Regions from separate parts of the Methylobacterium sp. FW306-05-D genome, predicted to be linked through region 2. Evidence: predicted binding sites of a transcription regulator. Region 2 holds the regulator's gene; the other holds the start of a gene.
What was found. Region 2 encodes LexA, which represses DNA repair genes until DNA is damaged. Its sites were predicted from a motif close to TGTTCNNNNTGTGTTCNG; they were not measured.

Region 1: a site for LexA is predicted at 6,247-6,264, ahead of AC3WLN_RS19420 (putative DNA modification/repair radical SAM protein). Genes of this name have one in related genera too.

The regions. Positions count from the first base shown of each region.
Region 1 is NZ_JBYSXL010000072.1:6,644-16,884, reverse strand. It holds gene AC3WLN_RS19445 (aminotransferase class III-fold pyridoxal phosphate-dependent enzyme) at 32-1,249, shown strand; gene AC3WLN_RS19440 (aminotransferase class IV) at 1,518-2,480, shown strand; partial or broken gene AC3WLN_RS19435 (IS3 family transposase) at 2,711-3,939, opposite strand; AL1L pseudoknot at 3,532-3,650, opposite strand; gene AC3WLN_RS19430 (TAXI family TRAP transporter solute-binding subunit) at 4,052-5,482, opposite strand; gene AC3WLN_RS19425 (regulatory protein RecX) at 5,557-6,174, shown strand; gene AC3WLN_RS19420 (putative DNA modification/repair radical SAM protein) at 6,282-7,496, shown strand; gene AC3WLN_RS19415 (UdgX family uracil-DNA binding protein) at 7,498-8,979, shown strand; gene AC3WLN_RS19410 (monovalent cation:proton antiporter-2 (CPA2) family protein) at 8,983-10,241, opposite strand, start outside.
Region 2 is NZ_JBYSXL010000005.1:47,089-57,329, reverse strand. It holds gene AC3WLN_RS03670 (outer membrane beta-barrel protein) at 1-333, opposite strand, end outside; gene AC3WLN_RS03665 (FkbM family methyltransferase) at 678-1,508, shown strand; gene sfsA (DNA/RNA nuclease SfsA) at 1,519-2,226, opposite strand; gene AC3WLN_RS03655 (DUF937 domain-containing protein) at 2,391-3,158, shown strand; gene lexA (transcriptional repressor LexA) at 3,412-4,164, shown strand; gene AC3WLN_RS03645 (ComEC/Rec2 family competence protein) at 4,158-6,428, opposite strand; gene gltX (glutamate--tRNA ligase) at 6,603-8,024, shown strand; gene gltA (citrate synthase) at 8,273-9,562, shown strand; gene cmk ((d)CMP kinase) at 9,646-10,241, opposite strand, start outside.

The DNA.
Region 1 (10,241 bases), on a different contig from region 2:
AGAACGTGCTGCAAAGGTTATCCCTAACGGGATGTACGGTCATGAGGCGACATTCTTGTTGCCCCCGGAATTCCCACAGTTTTTTAATCGTGCCGATGGATGCCGTCTCTGGGATGCAGACGACAATTGTTACATCGATTATATGTGCGCTTATGGCCCAAACCTTTTTGGGTATCGCTGCCAGTCGATCGAACAGGCGGCGGCGGTCCAACAGCGTGCCGGCGATACCATGACAGGCCCCTCGGAAATCATGGTCGACTTGGCGGAAGTCTTCGTCGCACAGGTCAGCCATGCAGATTGGGCGATGTTCTGCAAGAACGGAACCGATGCGACCTCAATGGCCATGGTGATCGCCAGAGCCTATCGCAACCGCAAGACGATCCTGTGTGCCCGTGGCGCGTATCACGGCGCAGCTCCGTGGTGCACACCGATTCCGGCCGGGATTGTTGCCGCAGATCGGGCGCACATCGTCTATTACGACTACAACGATGCGAACAGCCTGGCGGACACCTTCAAAGCCCATGCGGGCGATGTGGCGGCGGTCTTCGCCACACCGTTCCGGCATGAGGTCTTCTACGATCAGTACGAGCCGGGACTCGAATATGCCACGACGGCGCGCCGGCTCTGCGACGAGCACGACGCGCTCCTCGTCGTCGACGATGTCCGGGCCGGCTTTCGCATCGCGCGCGATTGCAGTTGGGAAGCGATCGGTGTGCGACCTGACCTGAGCACCTGGGGCAAATGTTTCGCCAACGGCTATCCCATCTCGGCGCTGCTTGGAGCCGAGAAGGTCCGCAAAGCCGCAGGCGAAGTCTACGTCACGGGATCGTTCTGGTTCTCGGCCACACCGATGGCCGCGGCGATCGAGACCCTGCGTCTCATCCGTGAAACCGACTACCTGGAACGGATCAACCACGTCGGCCAGCGTCTGCGCGAGGGGTTGCACCAACAGGCCGAAGCGAACGGCTTTAGCCTGCGGCAAACGGGGCCGGTGGTGATGCCGCAGATCCTGTTCGATGAGGATCCCGATTTCCGCATCGGCTACGGCTGGGTGACGGAATGCCTGAAACTGGGGGTCTACCTGCATCCGTATCACAACATGTTCATCTCCGCCGCCCACACCGAAGCGGACGTCGCCGAAACGCTGAATGCAACCGGCCGGGCATTCGAGATCGTGAGACGGCAGCGGCACACCTTGCAGCCCCATCCGACCCTCTACAAGCTGATGAAGTCGCACCTCAGGGTATAGGGTATACTTCGCCAACGTTGTCTCTGGTTCGGCGAATTCGGCGAATAATAATACAAGTATTACGAGAAGCCGGCGCCCCTCGTAAACCAATGGTTATGGGAATACCCTCGCGTGAGATTCCCCTGCTCAATCGGACAGCCGAGGAACTGGCTTCACGCGCTGTCCTGGCGTTGCTCGAAGGTCCCGAAAGCCACCGCTTCTTGCCTGAAACCCGTGCGGCCGGGATGGAAACGACCAGGATTTCACCTTCATAATTACAGAGAATCGAATGAAGACGTACGCACATATGTCGCTTCAATACGAGGAACGGAAGCAGGCGCTCTCCGAAATCGGCGGCCCCTTCGCCGACGGTGTGGCCTGGATCGAGGGGGATTTGATCCCGATCAAGCAGGCGCGGATTCCGATCATCGATCAGGGATTTCTCCATTCGGATCTCACCTACGACGTTCCGGCGGTCTGGGACGGACGCTTCTTTCGGCTCGACGACCATATCGAGCGGCTCTTTGAAAGCTGTAAGAAGGTTCGGCTGGAGAGTCCGATGGATCAAGCCACGATGCGGACGACACTCGTCGACATGATTGCGCGTTCGGGAATCAAGGATGCCTATGTAGAGATGATCGTCACGCGTGGGTTTCGCTTCGTGCGCGATGCGTCGGACGAGCCTCATGTCGCCAACCTCTACATGCTGGCGGTCCCCTATTCATGGGCGATGCCGCTCGAATTTCATCCGCACGGCAGTACGGCCGTGGTCACGCGCACGGTGCGGCGGGTGCCGCCGGGGGCCATCGACCCGACGGTGAAGAACCTGCAATGGGGCGATCTCATCCGCGGGCTGCAGGAGGCGCGCGATCGTGGATCGATCTATCCGCTGCTGCCCGACGGCGACGGAAACCTCACCGAAGGCGCCGGATACAACGTCTTCGTGATCAGGAATGGCGCCTTGAGGACGCCCCGGCGCGGCGTGCTCGAAGGCATCACGCGGCGCACGATTCTTGAGCTCGCCGCCGAGAAGGGATTACGGGCGGACGTGACCGAGGTGGCCATCGAGGAACTCTATCGGGCCGATGAGATCTTCCTGTGCACGACGGCGGGGGGAGTGATGCCCATCACCGAACTCGACGGCGACCCCGTCGGCGACGGTCAGGTCGGGCCGATCACGGGTGAGATCTGGGATGCATACTGGCAGGCCCACTACGACCCGAAATACAGTTTCCAGATTCCTTACGCGTAAGGACCTCTGTCGCATCACCCCAGTATCGCCGCTCCCCGTGGCAGGATTCACGGCGCGGTGCCTCTGCGACACCAAGGCGGATCGGTACCGAACAGGACCGATCCCGCATCCTCCCTTGGATGACGCTCTTCGACGGTGTTTCGGCATGCAACTTTGGGCCTGACGCAATCTTGAAGCAGGGTGGCCCAGGGTGAACCGCCCCGGGTTTCCCGGGGGCGATTTGGTTTGGGTCAAGCGGCCAAGGGTTGGGCCGTCGCCGGATGATGGTCGCGTGCTTCCGCTTCCGCGGGAGGTCCGCTGCCGATCGGTTCGAGCAGCCGACGGTGATGGAACCCATCCCCCCATTCGAGGGTGGCGAACTCGACCGCCTCGACGGATCGCCATGGTCCACGGCGATGGATCGGCTCGGCCTCGAACAGACCGTCGATCGGCTCGGCCAAGGCGTTGTCGCAGCGGTCTCCGACGCGGCTGACCGAGGGCTCGACGCCGGCCTCCGCCGGCCGCTCCGTGTCGCGCAGAGCAAGATGTTGGCTCCCCCTGTCGCTCTGGTGCACGAGCCCGCCCCCCTGAACGGGACGGCGTTCAGGCAGGGCCTGCTCCGGGGCGTCGCGCACGAAGATGGCATGCGCCGTGCGGGAGACCCGCCATCCAACGATGCGCCGGGCATCGGCATCGATCACGAAGGCCACATCGACAAAGCCGCGCCACGTGGCGACGCAGGTGACGTCGCTGACCCACAGGGCCGTTCGGATGCGGCGCCTTGAACTGGCGGTTCACCCGGTCGAACGGGCAGGCCGCCGCTGGGTCGGGGATGGTGCTGCGACCCTTCTTCCCCCGCACGATGCCCTGCAGCCCCATGATCCGCATCAGCCGAGCGACCGTGCGGCGGGCAACCGCAAGCCCTTCCCGGCCGAGGCGTCGCCAGACCTTGCGCACCCCGTAGACCCCGAAGTTCGCTTCGAACACGGGCCGGATCTCGACCATCAGCGCTGCGTCGGAGCGAGCCCGAGCCGACAGCTTGCCGGGATCGGCCTGCCTCGCGGTACGTCGACGGGGCGATCGGCAGCCCCCTGCAGATCGGCTCGACCGCGTATAACAGCACGGTGCCCGTCGAGGGATCGCGATCCTGTCCGTGACCGGCGGTCGCGCTCGGCAAAAGCAAAACAGGCAGATGCCTTCCTCAAGACCTCGTTGTTCTCGTTGGCCTGCCGGAGTTCGCGGTTCTCGGGCGCCAGCACTTCGATCCGCTCGCGCGCGTCCGTCGTTGGTCCAGCGCGCTGGCCCTGGTCCCGCCCGGCTGACCGGACGAGAGTTCCCCAGGGGCTCGCCCGAGCAGCCGATCCTGGACGCGATCGGGCGGATCGCCCCATAGTGCGCGCCGTGCTCGCCCGGGTGGTCGAACACCATCCGCACCGCGCGCGCGGACCTCAGGTGAAAAGGGTGTGCTTCCCTTCGTCATGGCTCCATCCTCGCAAGGGTGGGAGCCTCCGGGAAACCCGGGGCGGTTCAGGGGGCTCGGCAGCCGGCTTCCGAGCTCTCGGGGTGCCCAACATCCCTCACGGGAGGCCGGGCTACTCCGCCGCCGGCGCGTGCAGCGACAGCAGGCGGGCGGTGCGGGCGTGGTCCACGGCGCGGCCGTTGCCCTCCACCGTCTCGCCGAGGTTGCGCCGCTCGTCGTTGATCGCGGCGTGGACCGCGTCGATGGCGAGGATGAGGGCGCTCACGGTGCGGTTGTCGATGTTGCGCTCGCGGGCGTGCTGGACGACGTCGGCCACGAGGTCGTCGGTCTCGCGCACGAGGCCGTCGAGGTCGGCCTTGCAGGTGGCGGCGCGCACCTCGCGCAGGATGTCGAGGAGCCGGTCGAGGACGACGTCGATGCGCTCGCGGCGCTTGCGGGCGAGGCGCTGGGCGATCCAGGCGACGCCCGAGCCGACGGTGCCGCCGAAGAACGCCAGCAGATAGATGTAGTCCTCGTAGCGCTCGAACATCGTCTGCTGTTCGCGCTCGAAATAATCCACCGCGCCGGGGTGGTTCGGCAGGCGGGCGCTGGTGGCCGCCACCGTCGAGTCGAAGTCCGGCGCCTTCATCAGGTTGGCGATGGGGGCGAGGGGCGCCAGCTTCGAGCGCCACTCGAACAGGTGCTGCGTCACCGAGGCGACGGTGAAGCGGCTGACGCCGCCGCGGGCCATCAGCCGATAGGAGGCGCCCACCGTCTTCACGTCCTCCTCCGGGCGCTTGGGGCGGCCGCCGAAGGTGCCGGCCGGGATGGTCACGGATTGGAGTTCCGGCATCCGCTGGACGATCGCCCCGCCATCCGGCACGGAGACGAAGTTGATCTTCTTCTCGGCCGAGGCGGCCTCGACGGCACGCACCGTCGAGATCGCCGCCTTCGAGGCCGGGGCGGCGATGACCGCCACCGCATCGACGCGGCCCTCGGCGACGGCACTGGTGACCTCCTGGGGGGTGAGCGCCACCAGGGCGACCCGGGCCGGGCCGAGGCCGCCCTCGGGGACCGGCTCGGCCGCCGGCTGAGCCGTGAAGTCGTAGAAGCCCAGGAGGTTCGTCAGGAACGGCAGGTCGGCCGCGTGGCGCTGGACCACGCCGAGGCGCTTGCGCGCCAGGTCCGGGAAGTTTTCGATAGCGGCCGCCTCTGGGGCGGCGATCAGCAGCGCCTCGTCGTGCAGGATCGCCAGCGTCAGCCCGTTATCGGGCAGGAGCACGTCGGGCCGTACCACCGCGAGGTCGGCCTTGTTGCGCTGGAGCGCCTCGGCGCTGTCGCGCACGTCGTCATAGAAGTCGAGCTTGAGGCGGACATCCTCGCGGCCCCGGGCAAGCGCCTGGGCGTAGGTCTGGAGCAGGGTCGCCTCGGCGCCGTCCCGGGGCCCGACCGCCACGGTCAACGTGGTCGGGCGCGACAGGTAGACCAGCATCCCCGCCACCAGGGCGAAGCCGAGGGCCAGGAGGACGAGAAGCCACTCGCGTCTCACGAGGAAAGCCGGCATGGCAGGAAGGAGCCTTTGTCCAGCGTAATCACCATATCTGCGAGACCGAAACCCGTCCGGATCGGGAAGAACCGATGACACCACGAAACGTTGCGTCCCGCCGCTCCACCGGAGCCGAACCGGAGGGCCGGGCCGAGGTGAAACCGCCGCCGCCCGTCACACCCGCCTATCTCGAACGGGCCGCCCTGCATTACCTCGAACGCTACAGCGCCTCCGTGGCAATGCTGCGGCAGACCCTGAGGCGGCGCGTCGACAAGCGCTGCCGCCTGCGCGGCGAGGATGCGGGCGCCTTCGCCGAGGCGATCGAGGCGACGGTGGCCCGCGCGGTCGGCGCCGGCCTCGTGGACGATGCCCGCTTCACCGCCGGACGCCTCGCGGCCCTGCGCCGGCGCGGCGCCTCCGCCCGCGCCCTCTCGGCCAAGCTCGCCGCCAAGGGCGTGTCGCGCGAGCAGGTGTCCAGCGCGATGGAGAACGAGCGCGAGGCGGCGGAGGCGGGCGTCGACCTCGAGGAGGAAGCGGCCCGGGCCTATGCCCGGCGCCGGCGCCTCGGGCCCTGGCGCCGGCCCGAGACGCGCGAGGCCCATCGCGACCGGGACCTCGCCGCCATGGCCCGCGCCGGCTTCGGCTACGGCCTCGGCCGCCGTGTGATCGAGGCCGATCCCGAGCCCGATCCGTTCGCGACGGACGCTTAGTCCGGATTCGGTTCCGAAGTGCGGGCTGCGACATCGCGGCGGCGGAGAAAGCCCGGATTCGCCCGCGAAAACTTGAACGAAACACGAACGAGGCGCATCTCTTCCTTATGGACGAAATGCTCGCCAAGAAGCTGCGCATCCTCGCCGATGCGGCCAAGTACGACGCCTCGTGCTCGTCCTCCGGGGCGCCGAAGCGCAGCGCGGCCAAGGGCGAGCTCGGCTCGACCACCGGCGCCGGCATCTGCCACGCCTACACGCCGGACGGGCGCTGCATCTCGCTCCTGAAGATCCTGCTGACGAACTACTGCCTGTTCGACTGCGCCTACTGCGTCAACCGCCGCTCGTCGAACGTCCAGCGGGCGAAGTTCTCCGTCGAGGAAGTCGTGACCCTCACGGTGGAGTTCTACAAGCGCAACTACATCGAGGGGCTATTCCTCTCCTCGGGCATCATCAAGTCGCCCGACCACACCATGGAACTGCTGACGCGGGTGGCCAAGTCCCTGCGGCGCGACCACGGCTTTCGCGGCTACATCCACCTGAAGTCGATCCCGGAGGCGAGCCCCTGGCTGATCGAGGAGGCCGGCCTCTACGCCGACCGGCTCTCGATCAACGTCGAGTTGCCCACCGAGGCGAGCCTGGAGCGCCTGGCGCCCGAGAAGGACGGCGCGGTCATCCAGCACGCCATCGCGCAGATCGGCGAGCGCATCGCGCAGGCCAAGGCCGAGAAGCGCCGCTTCTCCCCGGCTGGGCAGTCGACCCAGGTCATCGTCGGGGCCGACGCCACCACGGACGAGGCCCTGATCCGCAAGAGCGCGCTGCTCTACGGCTCCTACAACCTCAAGCGGGTCTATTACTCCGCCTTCAGTCCGATTCCCGACGGCTCGAGCATCCTGCCGCTGAAATCCCCTCCGCTCCAGCGCGAGCACCGGCTGTACCAGGGCGACTGGCTCCTGCGGTACTACGCCTTCACCCCCGACGACGTGGCCGACGCCACCGAGGACGGGATGCTCTCCCTCGACATCGATCCGAAGCTGGCCTGGGCCCTGAAGCACCGGGCGCGCTTTCCCGTCGACGTGAACGCCGCCGACCGCGAGATGCTGCTGCGGGTACCGGGCCTCGGCGCCCGGGCGGTGGACAAGATCATCCGGGCCCGCCGGCACACCCGCCTGCGCCTCGACGACGTCGCCCGCCTGACCTCGGCCCTGAAGCGGGCGCGGCCCTTCCTCATCGCCGCCGACTATCACCCGGCGGGCGGCCTCACCGACCGCCTCGACCTGCGGGCCCGCCTCGCCGACCCGCCGCAGCAATTGTCGCTCTTCTAGGATGGCGGGCGCGCACCGATCAGCCCCTCCCCCCGCGACGGGGGAGGGGGGGTTGCCCAGCGGCGGGCTGGAGGCCGTCGCCCTCGCCCCGGGGGCCGATCTCGACGGCTTTCGCGCCGCCGCGCGGCGTCTGGCCGGCCGGCGCGTCCCCCCCGAGCGGGTGCTCTGGTCCATCGGCGAGGCGTCCGGGCTGTTCGGGACGCCGGCCCCCGCCCCTTCCGACGAAGCCCCCTTGAGCCTGCCGCGCGGGGTGGGCGAGATGGTCGCCCGGGTGGTGCTTCACCGCGATCCCGAGCGCTACGCCCTGCTCTACGACCTGATCTGGCGCATCCTGCACGGCGAGCGCCGGTTGCTGGAGGTGTCGAGCGATCCGCTGGTCCATCGCCTGGAGCGGATGCGCAAGGCCATCGCCCGCGACCTGCACAAGATGCACGCCTTCCTGCGCTTCCGGCGGGCGGAGGGCGACGGGCCGGAGCGCTTCGTTGCCTGGTTCGAGCCGGACCACCACATCCTGGGGGCCGCCGCGCCGTTCTTCGTCGAGCGCTTCCGCAGCCTCCACTGGACCATCCTGACGCCGGAGGGCTCCGCCCGCTGGGACGGCGGCGCGCTCACCTTCGGGCCGCCGGGGCGACGCGAGGACGCACCCGCCCAGGACGGCTTCGAGGCGGGCTGGCGCGATTACTACGAGAGCACGTTCAACCCCGCCCGGACGAACCTCGCCGCGATGCGGGCGGAGATGCCGAAGAAGTACTGGCGCAACATGCCGGAGACCGCCGCCATCCCGGGCCTCGTCCGGCAGGCGGCGGCGCGCACGGGCGCCATGATCGAGAGGGAGCCGCAGATGCCGGTCAAGCGCAACCCCGCCCGCGCCGTCGCGGCCATGGCGGACCAGGCCCCGGATTCGCTGGAGGCCCTCAACGCCATCATCCGACGCTCGGAGCCGCTGGTGCCGGGGGCGACCCAGGCCGTCCTCGGCGAGGGGCCGGTGGGCGCCTCGATCGCCTTCGTGGGCGAGCAGCCGGGCGACCAGGAGGACCGCCAGGGGCGCCCCTTCGTCGGACCCGCCGGGCAGCTGCTGTCGCGGGCGCTGGCCGAGGCCGGGATCGACCGGGGCGAGGCCTACCTCACGAATGCGGTCAAGCACTTCAAGTTCGAGGAGCGCGGCAAGCGCCGCATCCACCAGAAGCCCACCGCCGGCGAGGTCAGCCACTATCGCTGGTGGCTCGACCGGGAGCTCGACTTCGTCGCCCCGAAGCTCGTGGTGGCGCTGGGCGCCACCGCCGTCCTGGCCCTGACCGGCAAGGCGATCCCGATCACCCGGGCGCGCGGGCCGGCCCAGTTCGAGAAGCCCTATGCGGGCTTCATCACCGTGCACCCGTCCTACCTGCTGCGCCTGCCGGACGAGGCCAAGGCGCAAGCCTACGCGGCCTTCGTGGACGACCTGCGCCGGGTCCACGACCTCGGGCGGTCCCTGGCCGCCTGAGGCCTACGCCTCCTCCTCCTTGTGGGGGCGCAGCTCCGGCGTGACCTGGTCGATCGCGGTCTCGATGGGTGCGGAGCGGCTCTCGACCCGGGTGCTGTCGACGAAGATGCGGGCCTCGCCCTCCTTCAGGCCGAGGCTGCGCAGGGCGTAGAGGGTCATGCCGAAGGCGAGTTCGCGCTCGGCCATCAGCACGAGGCCGACGCCCTGCTCCTCGAGGTGGCGGCGCTCGCCGTCGTTGTGGGCGCGCACCAGGGTGTCGATGTCCGGATGGATCTCCCGGGCGAGCTCGACGATGCGCCGCGCCGTGTGCGCCTCCGGGGTCGCCACCACGATCAGCCGGGCCTGGGCGATGTCGGCGGCCTGGAGGATGCCCGGCGCGGTGGCGTCGCCGAACACCGCCTCGATGCCCTCCTGGCGCAGGTCCAGCACCCGGCGGCGGTCGCGGTCGAGGACGATGTAGGGCAGGTCCCAGGCCTTCAGCGCCTTGCCGATGGTGCTGCCGACCCGGCCGTAGCCGACAATGATCGCGTGGCCGCGATGCGGCGGGCCCTCGGCGGTCACCGCCAGGGCCGCCGCCCCTTTCCGCTCGAAGCGGGCGGCGAGGCTGGGACGCTCAGCGACCTTGCGCCCGACCCAGTCGGTGAGGGCGAAGAACAGCGGGTTCAGGGTGATCGACAGGATGGCGCCGCCGAGGATGAGGTCGCGCCCCTCCTCCGGCAGGAGCTTCAGGGACAGGCCGAGGCTGACGAGGATGAACGAGAACTCGCCGATCTGGGCCAGACTCGCCGCGATGGTGAGCGCGGTGCCCAGCGGATGCCGGAAGGCGAGCACGATCGCCACCGCCGCCAGGGACTTGCCGATCAGGATGACGCCCAGCACCGCCAGCACCGAGAGCGGTTCGCGGATCAGGATGCCGGGGTCGAACAGCATGCCGACCGAGACGAAGAACAGCACCGCGAAGGCGTCCTGCAGGGGCAGGGAATCGGCCGCCGCCTGATGGCTGAGGTCGGATTCGGCGAGCACCATGCCGGCGAAGAAGGCGCCGAGCGCGAAGGAGACGCCGAAGAGTTCGGCCGAGCCGAAGGCGATGCCGAGCGCCAGGGCCAGCACCGCCAGGGTGAAGAGTTCGCGCGAGCCCGTGCGCGCCGCCTGGTCGAGGAGCCAGGGCACGAAGCGCCGCCCGCCCACCAGCATCACGGCGGCGAAGACCCCGACCTTGGCCAGCGTCAATCCGAGGGTCAGCCAGATGTTGCCGTCCCCGG
Region 2 (10,241 bases):
GAAGCCCATCAGGTTGGAGAAGTCGACCCGCCCACTGCGATCGGCGGGGACGCCGGGGGGAGCGATGATGCCGGAGAATGGGTTCGACTGCGTGTAGGCGTAGCCCGTCACCGCACCACCCACATAGATGTCGCCGAACGCGCCGAGCGTCAGGCAGGACGGGTTCGGGTTCTGCTTGATGAAGCCGCCATAGGCCGGGAAGGTGATTTCGGCCTTGCACGGTGCGGGCGGGGCGGGAACGGCCAGGACCTTCGCCGGCATGTCGGCTGCGAAGGCGCAGACCGAGGACATCAGGACGGCGGAGAGGGCGAGGAGCGAGCGGTGCATGGCCATGGGAACTCTGCGGGAGGATCTGCGTTGCGGTGACGTTCTCAAAGGTTCCCCGCTACGGCAAAGCTATCCTTTGTGCAGGCGCCTACTTTTGAGGCAATTCCGGCCTGAGGTGCTGGGTTTGCGTCGTGGTGTTGCCACAATGGAACAGGTCGGAGCACCGAAATTCAGTCCAGCCGGTCTCCTCGCCTGTCGCGGCGATGCCCGGAAACGGTCGAAGCCAGTTTCGACGATCGTCCGAAGGTCGACGCTTCGGAATGCTCCCCGTCCAAGCGAGCCGTCCTCCGCCGTTCGATCGTGTCGCCTTCGCTTGCCGCCGCGCGCGCGCGCTGGCATCAGCAGGCACGATGAAAGATACCCAGCCCTACGGCACCTACGCTCCCACCGGCCTCGTCGCCCGCATCGCCCGCCAGACCGGGCGGATCTCCTATGCCAGCTGGGCCGGCCGGCGCCTCGCCCTGTTTCTGCGACGGGTGGCGATCGGCCTTCTGCAGGGGGCGCCCCTCGACGTGGAGCGCTACGGCGCTCGTATGCGGCTCTACCCCTACAACAACAACTGCGAGAAGAAGGTGCTCTTCACCCCGCAGTTCTTCGATCCGGAAGAGCGTGCGTTGCTGCGTGCGAAGCTCCAGCCCGGCTGCACCTTCCTCGATATCGGCGCGAATATCGGGGCCTATGCGTTGTTCGTCGCGGCCTTCGCGGGGCCGCGCGCGCGCATCCTCGCGGTGGAGCCGCAGCCGGACGTCTTCGACCGCCTCACCTACAACATCGGCCAGAACCCGTTTGGGACGGTCAAGGCGGTGGCCTGCGCCGTCGCCGACAAGGCCGGTGAACTCACGCTGTTCGTCGATCCCCGCAACCGGGGCGAATCGAGCCTGAAGATCGTCGGAACGAACGAAGGGGCACAGATCCGTGTGCCGGCGGTGCCCCTGTTCGATCTCGCCCGCGGTGAGGGCATCGAGCGCATCGACGCGATGAAGCTCGACGTCGAGGGGGCCGAGGACCTGATCCTGGAGCCGTTCCTGCGGGCCGCTCCCGCCGCGCTCCACCCGCTGCTGCTGATCGTCGAAAATGGCACCGATCAGTGGCAGATCGACCTGCCCGCCCTCTTGGAGCAGCACGGCTATCGCCGGATCGCCCGGACGCGCTTGAACCTGATCTTCGAGCGCGCCGCCTGACGAGGGCGCGCTACAGGACCGGAATGGCATCCGCGAGGGTGATCCCCTGGGGATCGATCCGGCAGCGATAGGCATGCACCGCGACACCGGCCGATCGGGCGGCCTGGAACGCCCGGTCGAAGGCGGGGTCTAGGTCCCGTGCCGCGTCGAACCGCTCCGCCCACATCTGGACCACGATCACAACCATGGCGCGGCCGCCGGCTCCCACGACGCCGGCGAGGTCCGCCATGTGGCGAGCGCTGCGGGCGGCGACGCAATCGGGAAATTCCGCGAGGCCCGGGCTTCGCATCAGGTGGCAGTTCTTCACCTCGACATGACAGGGGGGCATCCCCTCGCCTGTGGCGAAGAAATCGACCCGGCTCGCCTGTGCGTAGCGGACTTCCGGACGGAGACCCGAATAGCCTGCCAGCGCCGGTAGGGTGGTGTCGGCGAAGGCTTCCGCCACCAGAGCGTTCGGTCGCATCGTGTTGATGCCCACCCATTGCCGGCCGCCCGGCAGGTTTGCCTCAACCAGCTCCCAGGAATAGGCGAGCTTGCGGGTCGGGCTCCGCGCCTCGGACAGAAGGGCTCGTGCGCCCGGAACGGCGAGACCCAGCATCGCTCCGGGATTGGGGCAGTGAGCCGTCACGAGGGTCCCGTCGGCCAACTCCAGATCGGCGAGGAACCGCTTGTAGCGCCGCACGAGACGGCCCTCGATCAGGGGCGCGGGGAAGCGCATCGGCGTGTCCTGGGCAAGAAACAGGTTGATGCCGCCGGGCCTCGGCGTGGAATCGGGCAGCCGTGAGGCACTCGGGCTGGTCAGTGCTCATCGGATGCGACAGACTTCGCGCGGTACACCCGGGTCGATAACCGGGAAAACCGCTGTTCGTCCGCGAGGCCGCCATGTTCAATCTGTTCGACATCCTCCAGGCGCAGGCGGGCGCCAACGCGCAGGGATTCGGACGGCAATTTGGGCTCTCGCCGGAACAGAGCCTGCGCGCGATGGAGGCGCTGCTGCCGGCCCTGACCATGGGGTTGCAGCGCAACGTCGCCCACGATCCGACAGGCTTCGCCCACCTATTCAACCTCGTCGGTCCGACCGCGTCCCCGGCACCGAGCGCGACGCCGCCGATGGACATGCTGGTCAAGCAGCTGTTCGGGTCGACGCATCTCAGCCAGGCGGTGCTGCAGCAGGCCGCGACAGTCAGCGGCGTGGCGATGCCGGCCCTAAAGCAGATGCTGCCCGTCATGGCCGGCATGGTGGTGGCCGGAATCGTCCACGTGATGATCAATCAGACTCCATCGCCTGCGCCGGCCCCGCGCGCCGAGGCGAACCCGTTCGGCTTCGCCCCCAATGCCTGGTCGCAGATGATGGAGGCTTTCCTGAAGTCCGGCGGCAACGCGACCAGCCCGACACCGCCCGCTCCTCAGGCGCGGTCGCGCCCTGCGCAGCCCCGGCTCACGGCTCCCACGCCCGCCGTGCCGGACAAGGCGGCCTCGGATGCCCCCTTCGACCTGATGCAGCAGATGTTCCAGACGGGCCTCGAGGTACAGCAGGAGAACGCACGCGCCATGCAGCGGCTGTTCGATACCTTCTGGCAGGACCCCCGCGGTCCCACCGATTCCGGAACCGACGCCGCATCGAAGGCGGAACGCAGCGGGAAACGATAGCGGACTTCGCGTTCCGTTCGCCTGGACCGCGCCGACCTCGATTCGATCTCGACGGCGCTCATTCACCCTGAGCGATCCCCTCAAAATGGCGGTCGGCGGCGTCCGCGAAACCCGTCCTCGCCGGAACAATCGTCGGGCTACCCGCGCTTTCGGCAGGAACCCTTGCAGAACACTTACGGAACGTTTAACGTGTTCGTGTTTTGTTTCTGATGCCGCTCGCCGCGATCCCCGGCGCCAACGAAGAGTGTCCCGCATGTTGACGCGTAAGCAGCTGGACCTGCTCCAGTTCATCCAGCTCCGGATGCGCGAGAGCGGCGTTCCCCCCTCCTTCGACGAAATGAAGGACGCTCTCGACCTCAAGTCGAAGTCTGGCATCCATCGGTTGATCACGGCGCTGGAGGAGCGCGGCTTTCTGCGTCGTCTCCCGAACCGGGCAAGGGCCATCGAAGTCATCCGGATGCCGGAGAGCCTCGGTGGGAGCGCCGGTGCCCCGCGTGTCGCTCCTACACCCGAGGTCCGCCGCTTCACGCCGAGCGTGGTCGAGGGCGGCAAGGGCAAGGGTCTGCCGGCCGGTGCCGCGGTCTCCCGCCTGCCGACGACGCAGGCCACCGACGAGAGCGGGCGTGCGGTGACCATCCCGGTGATGGGCCGGATCGCGGCCGGTACGCCCATCTCCGCCATTCAGGAGCAGAGCCACTCGGTGACGATGTCACCGGATTTCCTGGCTGGTGGCGAGCACTACGCCCTCGAGGTGCGCGGCGATTCGATGATCGAGGCGGGCATACTGGACGGCGATCTCGTGGTCATCCGCAAGCAGGACACGGCCAATACGGGCGACATCATCGTGGCTCTGATCGACGATGAGGAGGCGACCCTGAAGCGCCTGCGCCGACGCGGCTCCTCCATCGCCCTCGAAGCGGCGAACCCGGCCTATGAGACGCGCGTGCTCGGGCCGGACCGGGTCCAGATCCAGGGGCGTCTGGTCAGCCTCGTTCGTCGTTACTGAAGAATCCCGTCGCTCGGTTCGTCGCCGGGCGGATCGGAGTCCAGAAGCTCGCGCTCGGGCGCCTTTCGATTCGGTGAAGGGTCTGCCTGAGGGGGCGAGAGGTTGTCCTCCTTCCTCGGCGGTGTCGCCCGCCACGGCACGCTGTCGCCGGGACGCTTGACCGTGGTGACGATGGGTCCATCTCGGGCGAGGCGGATCGCCGTCGCACCGTGCGCCGTCAGGAAGTGCCGATCAAGGATCAACGCGGCGCCGCAGCCGGGTGGCGCGGCTTGCCGAGTGATCAGGATCTCGGTGCGTGCGCAATCTTCCGGAAGCGCCCGTTTGTCGTTGACGAGGGCAAGGCTGCGTCCATCCGGCGTGGTCAGGGTGCAGCCGAGGCCATCGCACAGCGCGCCTCGGAAGGCACTGACCTCTTCCGCCCGGCGTCCGTCCCCGTCGGCCTTGAGCCATTGGCCGAGTACGAAGGGCGGTGGGCGGCCGAAGATCGCGAGTTGCCCGTTGCGCTCGCGGATGGCTCCGCCTGCCCCTTCGCGATCGATGTAGATATCGTTTCGCTCCGGAAAGGTAGCGAGGACGACGCCGATTGCTGCCGGGCAGAGACCGAGCCAGCGCAGTGACGAGGCCGGCAGGGTCAGGATGATCAGCGCCGAGGCCATGAGCGCGAGGGGACCGGCGCCGAAGGCTGGCACCACCAGAACCGCGTTCCCGAATCCCGCGATCCAGGTCGAGATGGTCAGCATACCACGGACCGCGAGGCCCATCGCCCACCAGACCGGCTGATCCAGCGCGAACGGATAGGCGAGAATGCCGAGGACCGCCGACGGCATCACGGCCAGGGAGACGAGCGGCAGGGTGAGCGCGTTGCCCACGAGTCCGAAGGGCTGCACCGTCTGGAAGTGATAGGTCGCGAAGGGGGCTGTGGCGATCTGGGCCACGAGCGTCGTTGCCAGGGTCCCGAGGATCGCCGTCGTGACGAGGGCGAACAGGCGCGGCAGCCAGCCTGCGCCATCGCGACCGAGGGCGCTCCCCGCGATCAATGGCGCGCAAGCGATCAGGCCGGCGACCGCTCCGAACGACATCTGGAAGCTTGGTCCGAGAAGGCCCTCCGGTTCGCGGGCTAGTGCGATCAGGGCGGCGATCGCCAGATTGCGCATGCTGAGGGCCGGCCGGTCGACCAGGATCGCGCCGAGCATGACTAGGGTCATGATCAGCGACCGTTCGGCGGCGATGTCCCATCCGGAAAACACGCAATAGGCCGTCACGCCCACCATGGCGACGGCGGACGCGATCTTCTTAATCGGCCAATGCAGCGCTGCGAACGGCACCACGGCGAGCAGCGCCCGCACGAGCCAGAACACCACCCCGGCCGCCAAGACCATGTGCAGGCCCGAGATCGAGACCACGTGGTAGATGCCCGCGGCCCGCAGGATGTCGTTGGTCTCCCCGTTGATGAGTCCCCGCTTGCCGGTCACCAACGCCGCCGCGACCGCCCCGGCCTGTCCGCCATTGGCGTCGGTGATCTGGCGTGTCAGGGCATTCCGTGCCGCATCGACGGCGGCGGCGAGACGGATCTGCCGATCGGTCGTCTCGGCCACCGGACGCACCTCGACCTTCCCGACGAGGGAGCCGACAGCGCCGATCTCGCGGAAGAAGGCGTCGCGCGCGAAGTCGTAGCCACCCGGCCGGGCCGCTTCCGGGGGTGGGAGCAGGCGCGCCGTCGCGGCGATACGATCGCCCGGCTTCAGGGTGTTCGCCTTGCGATAGGAGACGCGCACCCGGGCCGGGCGGAGTTCGGCCCCTAGGGTGCCGAAGCTCTCCACCCGAATGATCAGGCGCGCACCCTCTTCACGCTCGTCCAGGCCTTCAATGGTGCCGACAAGGGGGGCGATCGTCGTGCGGGCCAGGATCGGACCGGTCACGCGCTGCACCCGTGCCGTCGCCGCAGCGAACCCGAGGAACGCCGCAATGGCCGCGAGGACCAGGGCGAGTCCGACGGGGCGATCCCCCAGGAACGGAGTCGTCGCGGCCAGCAACGCCGCGGCGACGAGCGGCGCGACCAGCGACGGAGTGCCCTGTGTCCCGAGGAAGAAGACGAGGATGCCGCAGCCGAACGCCACCGCGAGCCAGGCGAAGAGCCGGCGCTGCTCGATCTCGCGCGTCCAGCCCGCGCGGAGCCAGGCGAGGACGACCTCGGCGCCCGGCCGACGCGCGGCGAAGCGGCGGGTGAGACGCCCCATCGCTGCCGTCGCGCGTGCCTGCACCATCGCGTCTTCCTTCGGCTGCTGCCCGCAAGCCCGCGCCCCGCAGCCGCCGATCCGCCCTGCGATCTTTGGAACATGACGATTTCTTAACGCTTGCTTCCGCGCATGCTACACGCGCGGTTCCGGGCCGGTCGATCCGCCTCCCGCCCGTTTCACGAGCAAATCAAGTCCAGATTGATGTCGTCAGCCGTCGTCACGCGTTTCGCGCCCTCGCCCACGGGCTACCTCCATATCGGCGGGGCCCGCACGGCCCTGTTCAATTGGCTCTATGCCCGCCATTTCGGCGGCCGCATGCTGCTGCGCATCGAGGACACCGACCGTGAACGCTCGACGCAAGGCGCGATCGACGCGATCCTCGACGGCATGCGCTGGCTCGGCCTCGATTGGGACGGTGACGTCATCTACCAGTACGCCCGGGCCGCCCGTCACCGGGAGGCCGCCGAGGGCCTGCTGGCCTCCGGCAACGCGTATCGCTGCTACGCGACGCCCGAGGAATTGACGGCCATGCGTGAGGCCGCCCGGGCCGAGGGGCGGCCACTGCGCTATGACGGCCGCTGGCGCGACCGTGACCCGTCCGAGGCGCCGGCAGGCGTCAAACCGGTGATTCGCCTGCGCGCGCCCACCGACGGTGAGACGGTGGTCGAGGACGGCGTGCAGGGGCGCGTCGTCTGGCAGAACAAGGATCTCGACGACCTCGTGCTGCTGCGCTCGGACGGCAACCCGACCTACATGCTCGCGGTGGTGGTCGACGACCACGACATGGGCGTGACCCAGGTCATCCGCGGCGACGACCACCTGACCAATGCCGCGCGTCAGCGCCAGATCTACGATGCCCTCGGCTGGGAGGCGCCTGCCATGGCGCATATCCCGCTGATTCATGGTGCCGACGGGGCCAAGCTCTCGAAGCGCCACGGTGCGCTCGGCGTCGACGCCTATCGCGACCTCGGCTACCTGCCGAGCGCGCTGCGCAACTACTTGGTGCGTCTCGGCTGGAGCCATGGCGACCAGGAGGTGTTCTCCACCGAAGAGATGATCGCCGCCTTCGACCTGAAGGCGATCGGCCGCTCGCCGGCGCGGTTCGATTTCGCCAAGCTCGAGAACCTCAACGGCCTCTACATCCGTGGCGCGACCGACGCGGACCTTGTGGCGGCGATCGACGACGTGCTGCCGGCTCTCGGCCCGGCGCGCGGCATCACCGTGCCCATGAGCCCCGCTCTCCGCGAAACCCTCACCGCCGCGATGCCCGGTTTGAAGGAGCGCGCCAAGACCCTCGTCGAACTCCTGGACAGCGCCTACTACCTCACCGCCGCACGGCCCCTCGTGCTTGACGACAAGGCGAAGGGTCTGCTTGGCGACGAGGCCCGCGGCCGCCTCGGCGCTCTCCTGCCCGCCCTCGCGTCGCTGCCGGCGTGGACGGCCTCGGCCACCGAGGGCGCGGTCCGTCAGTTCGCGGAGGCCAACGGACTGAAGCTCGGCCAGATCGCGCAGCCTCTGCGGGCGGCGCTCACCGGGCGCGCAACCTCGCCGCCTGTCTTCGACGTGATGGCCGTTCTCGGCCGCGAGGAATGTCTCGGTCGCCTGCGCGATCGGATCGCCTGACGCCGCAGCGCACAAAAGTGCAGATTCTCTCGGTCGATGCGCGCGGAGGAATGACAAATCGGCCCGGATTTCGCTTCGACAACGAGGTGAGACGGGCCGTCGGTTGATGACGGTCCGCCGATCCGCTACCCCCATGCTCGTGTGAGCAAGTGCAGCATGCGCTGTCTTTGCACCCCGGACCCGGGTGGTCGATTGCATCGCCACGCGGGCCGCCGCCGCCCCGCTGCCACGAAAGGGTCCAGGTCTCCATGAGCGCCTCCAGCACGATCACCGTGGGCGACAACCACGTCGAGCTTCCGATCAAGACCGGCACCATCGGTCCGGACGTCATCGACATCGGCAAGCTCTACGCGAAGACGGGCAAGTTCACCTTCGACCCCGGCTTCACCTCCACCGCCTCCTGCGAGTCGAAGATCACCTACATCGACGGCGATGCGGGCGTTCTCCTCTACCGCGGCTACCCCATTGAGCAGATCGCCGAGCACGGCGACTTCCTCGAGACATGCTATCTGATGCTGTTCGGCGAGTTGCCGACTCCGGCCCAGAAGGCGGATTTCGACTATCGGATCACGCGCCACACGATGGTGCATGACCAGATGAACCGCTTCTTCCAGGGCTTCCGCCGCGATGCGCACCCGATGGCCATTATGGTCGCCTGCGTCGGCGCGCTCTCGGCTTTCTATCACGACTCCACCGACATCTCGGACGACCAGCAACGCATGGTCGCCTCGATGCGGATGATCGCCAAGATGCCGACCCTCGCTGCGATGGCCTATAAGTACTCGATCGGCCAGCCGTTCGTGTATCCGAAGAACGACCTCGATTACACCTCGAACTTCCTGCGGATGTGCTTCGCGGTGCCCTGCGAGGAGTTCAAGGTCAATCCGATCTTCGCCCGTGCGTTGGACCGGATCTTCATCCTGCACGCCGACCACGAACAGAACGCCTCGACTTCGACGGTTCGCCTCGCCGGCTCTTCGGGGGCCAACCCCTTCGCCTGTATCGCGGCCGGCATCGCCTGCCTCTGGGGACCCGCTCATGGCGGCGCCAACGAGGCGGCCCTGAAGATGCTCGAGGAGATCGGCCATCCGGAGAACGTCGCCAAGTACGTGGCCAAGGCCAAGGACAAGAACGATCCGTTCCGCCTCATGGGCTTCGGCCACCGCGTCTACAAGAACTACGATCCGCGCGCGCGCATCATGCAGAAGACCACCCACGAGGTGCTCGGACAGCTCGGTATCAAGGACGATCCGCTGCTCGAGGTCGCGGTGCAGCTAGAGCAGATCGCCCTAAAGGACGACTACTTCATCGAGAAGAAGCTCTACCCGAATATCGATTTCTACTCGGGCATCACCCTGAAGGCGATGGGCTTCCCCACCTCGATGTTCACGGTGCTGTTCGCCCTGGCCCGCACGACTGGCTGGATCGCGCAGTGGGCCGAGATGATCGAGGACCCCTCGCAGAAGATCGGCCGGCCGCGCCAGCTCTACATCGGTCCCGACAAGCGCGAATACACCCCGATCGATCAGCGCGCCTGATCCGCCCGCCTCGCCGGTAGAACCCCGGCGAGGCGTTTCCTCACGATGGTAGCGCGTCGGCGAGGTCGTGTCGGCCCGGCCGCTCAGTGCGGGCGGGCGCGATCCACGACCTCGCGGGCGGCCGCGAAGGCCTCGTCGGCATCGAGGTCGGTGGTGTCGAGGATGACGGCGTCGGCGGCCGCCTTCAGCGGCGCCGTCGAGCGCTGTGCGTCCCGCGCGTCCCGCGCCACGATGTCGGCCAGGATGGCCCCGAGGCTCGCCGATTCGCCCCGCCGCAGCAATTCGAGGTGGCGCCGCCGCGCCCGCTCCTCCGGAGCCGCCGTGATGAAGAGCTTCACCTGCGCGTTCGGACAGACCACGGTCCCGATATCCCGTCCATCCAGCACCGCGCCGGCGGCGTTGCCGGCAAAGCGCTGCTGCCAGGCGAGGAGGGCCGCCCGCACGGCGGGCACTGCCGAGATGCGCGAAGCCGCTTCGCCCATCGCGCGCTCGCGCAGGCGCGGATCGGCGAGCCGGTCGGCGATCAGGCTGGAGGCCGCCCGCGCAGCCGCCTGATGGTCGTCGAGGTTTCGGCCGGCATCGATGACCGTGAGGGCGACGGCCCGATACAGCAAGCCCGTATCGAGGTGCGGCAGGCCGTAATGGGTGGCCAGCCGCTTGGCCAGGGTTCCCTTGCCCG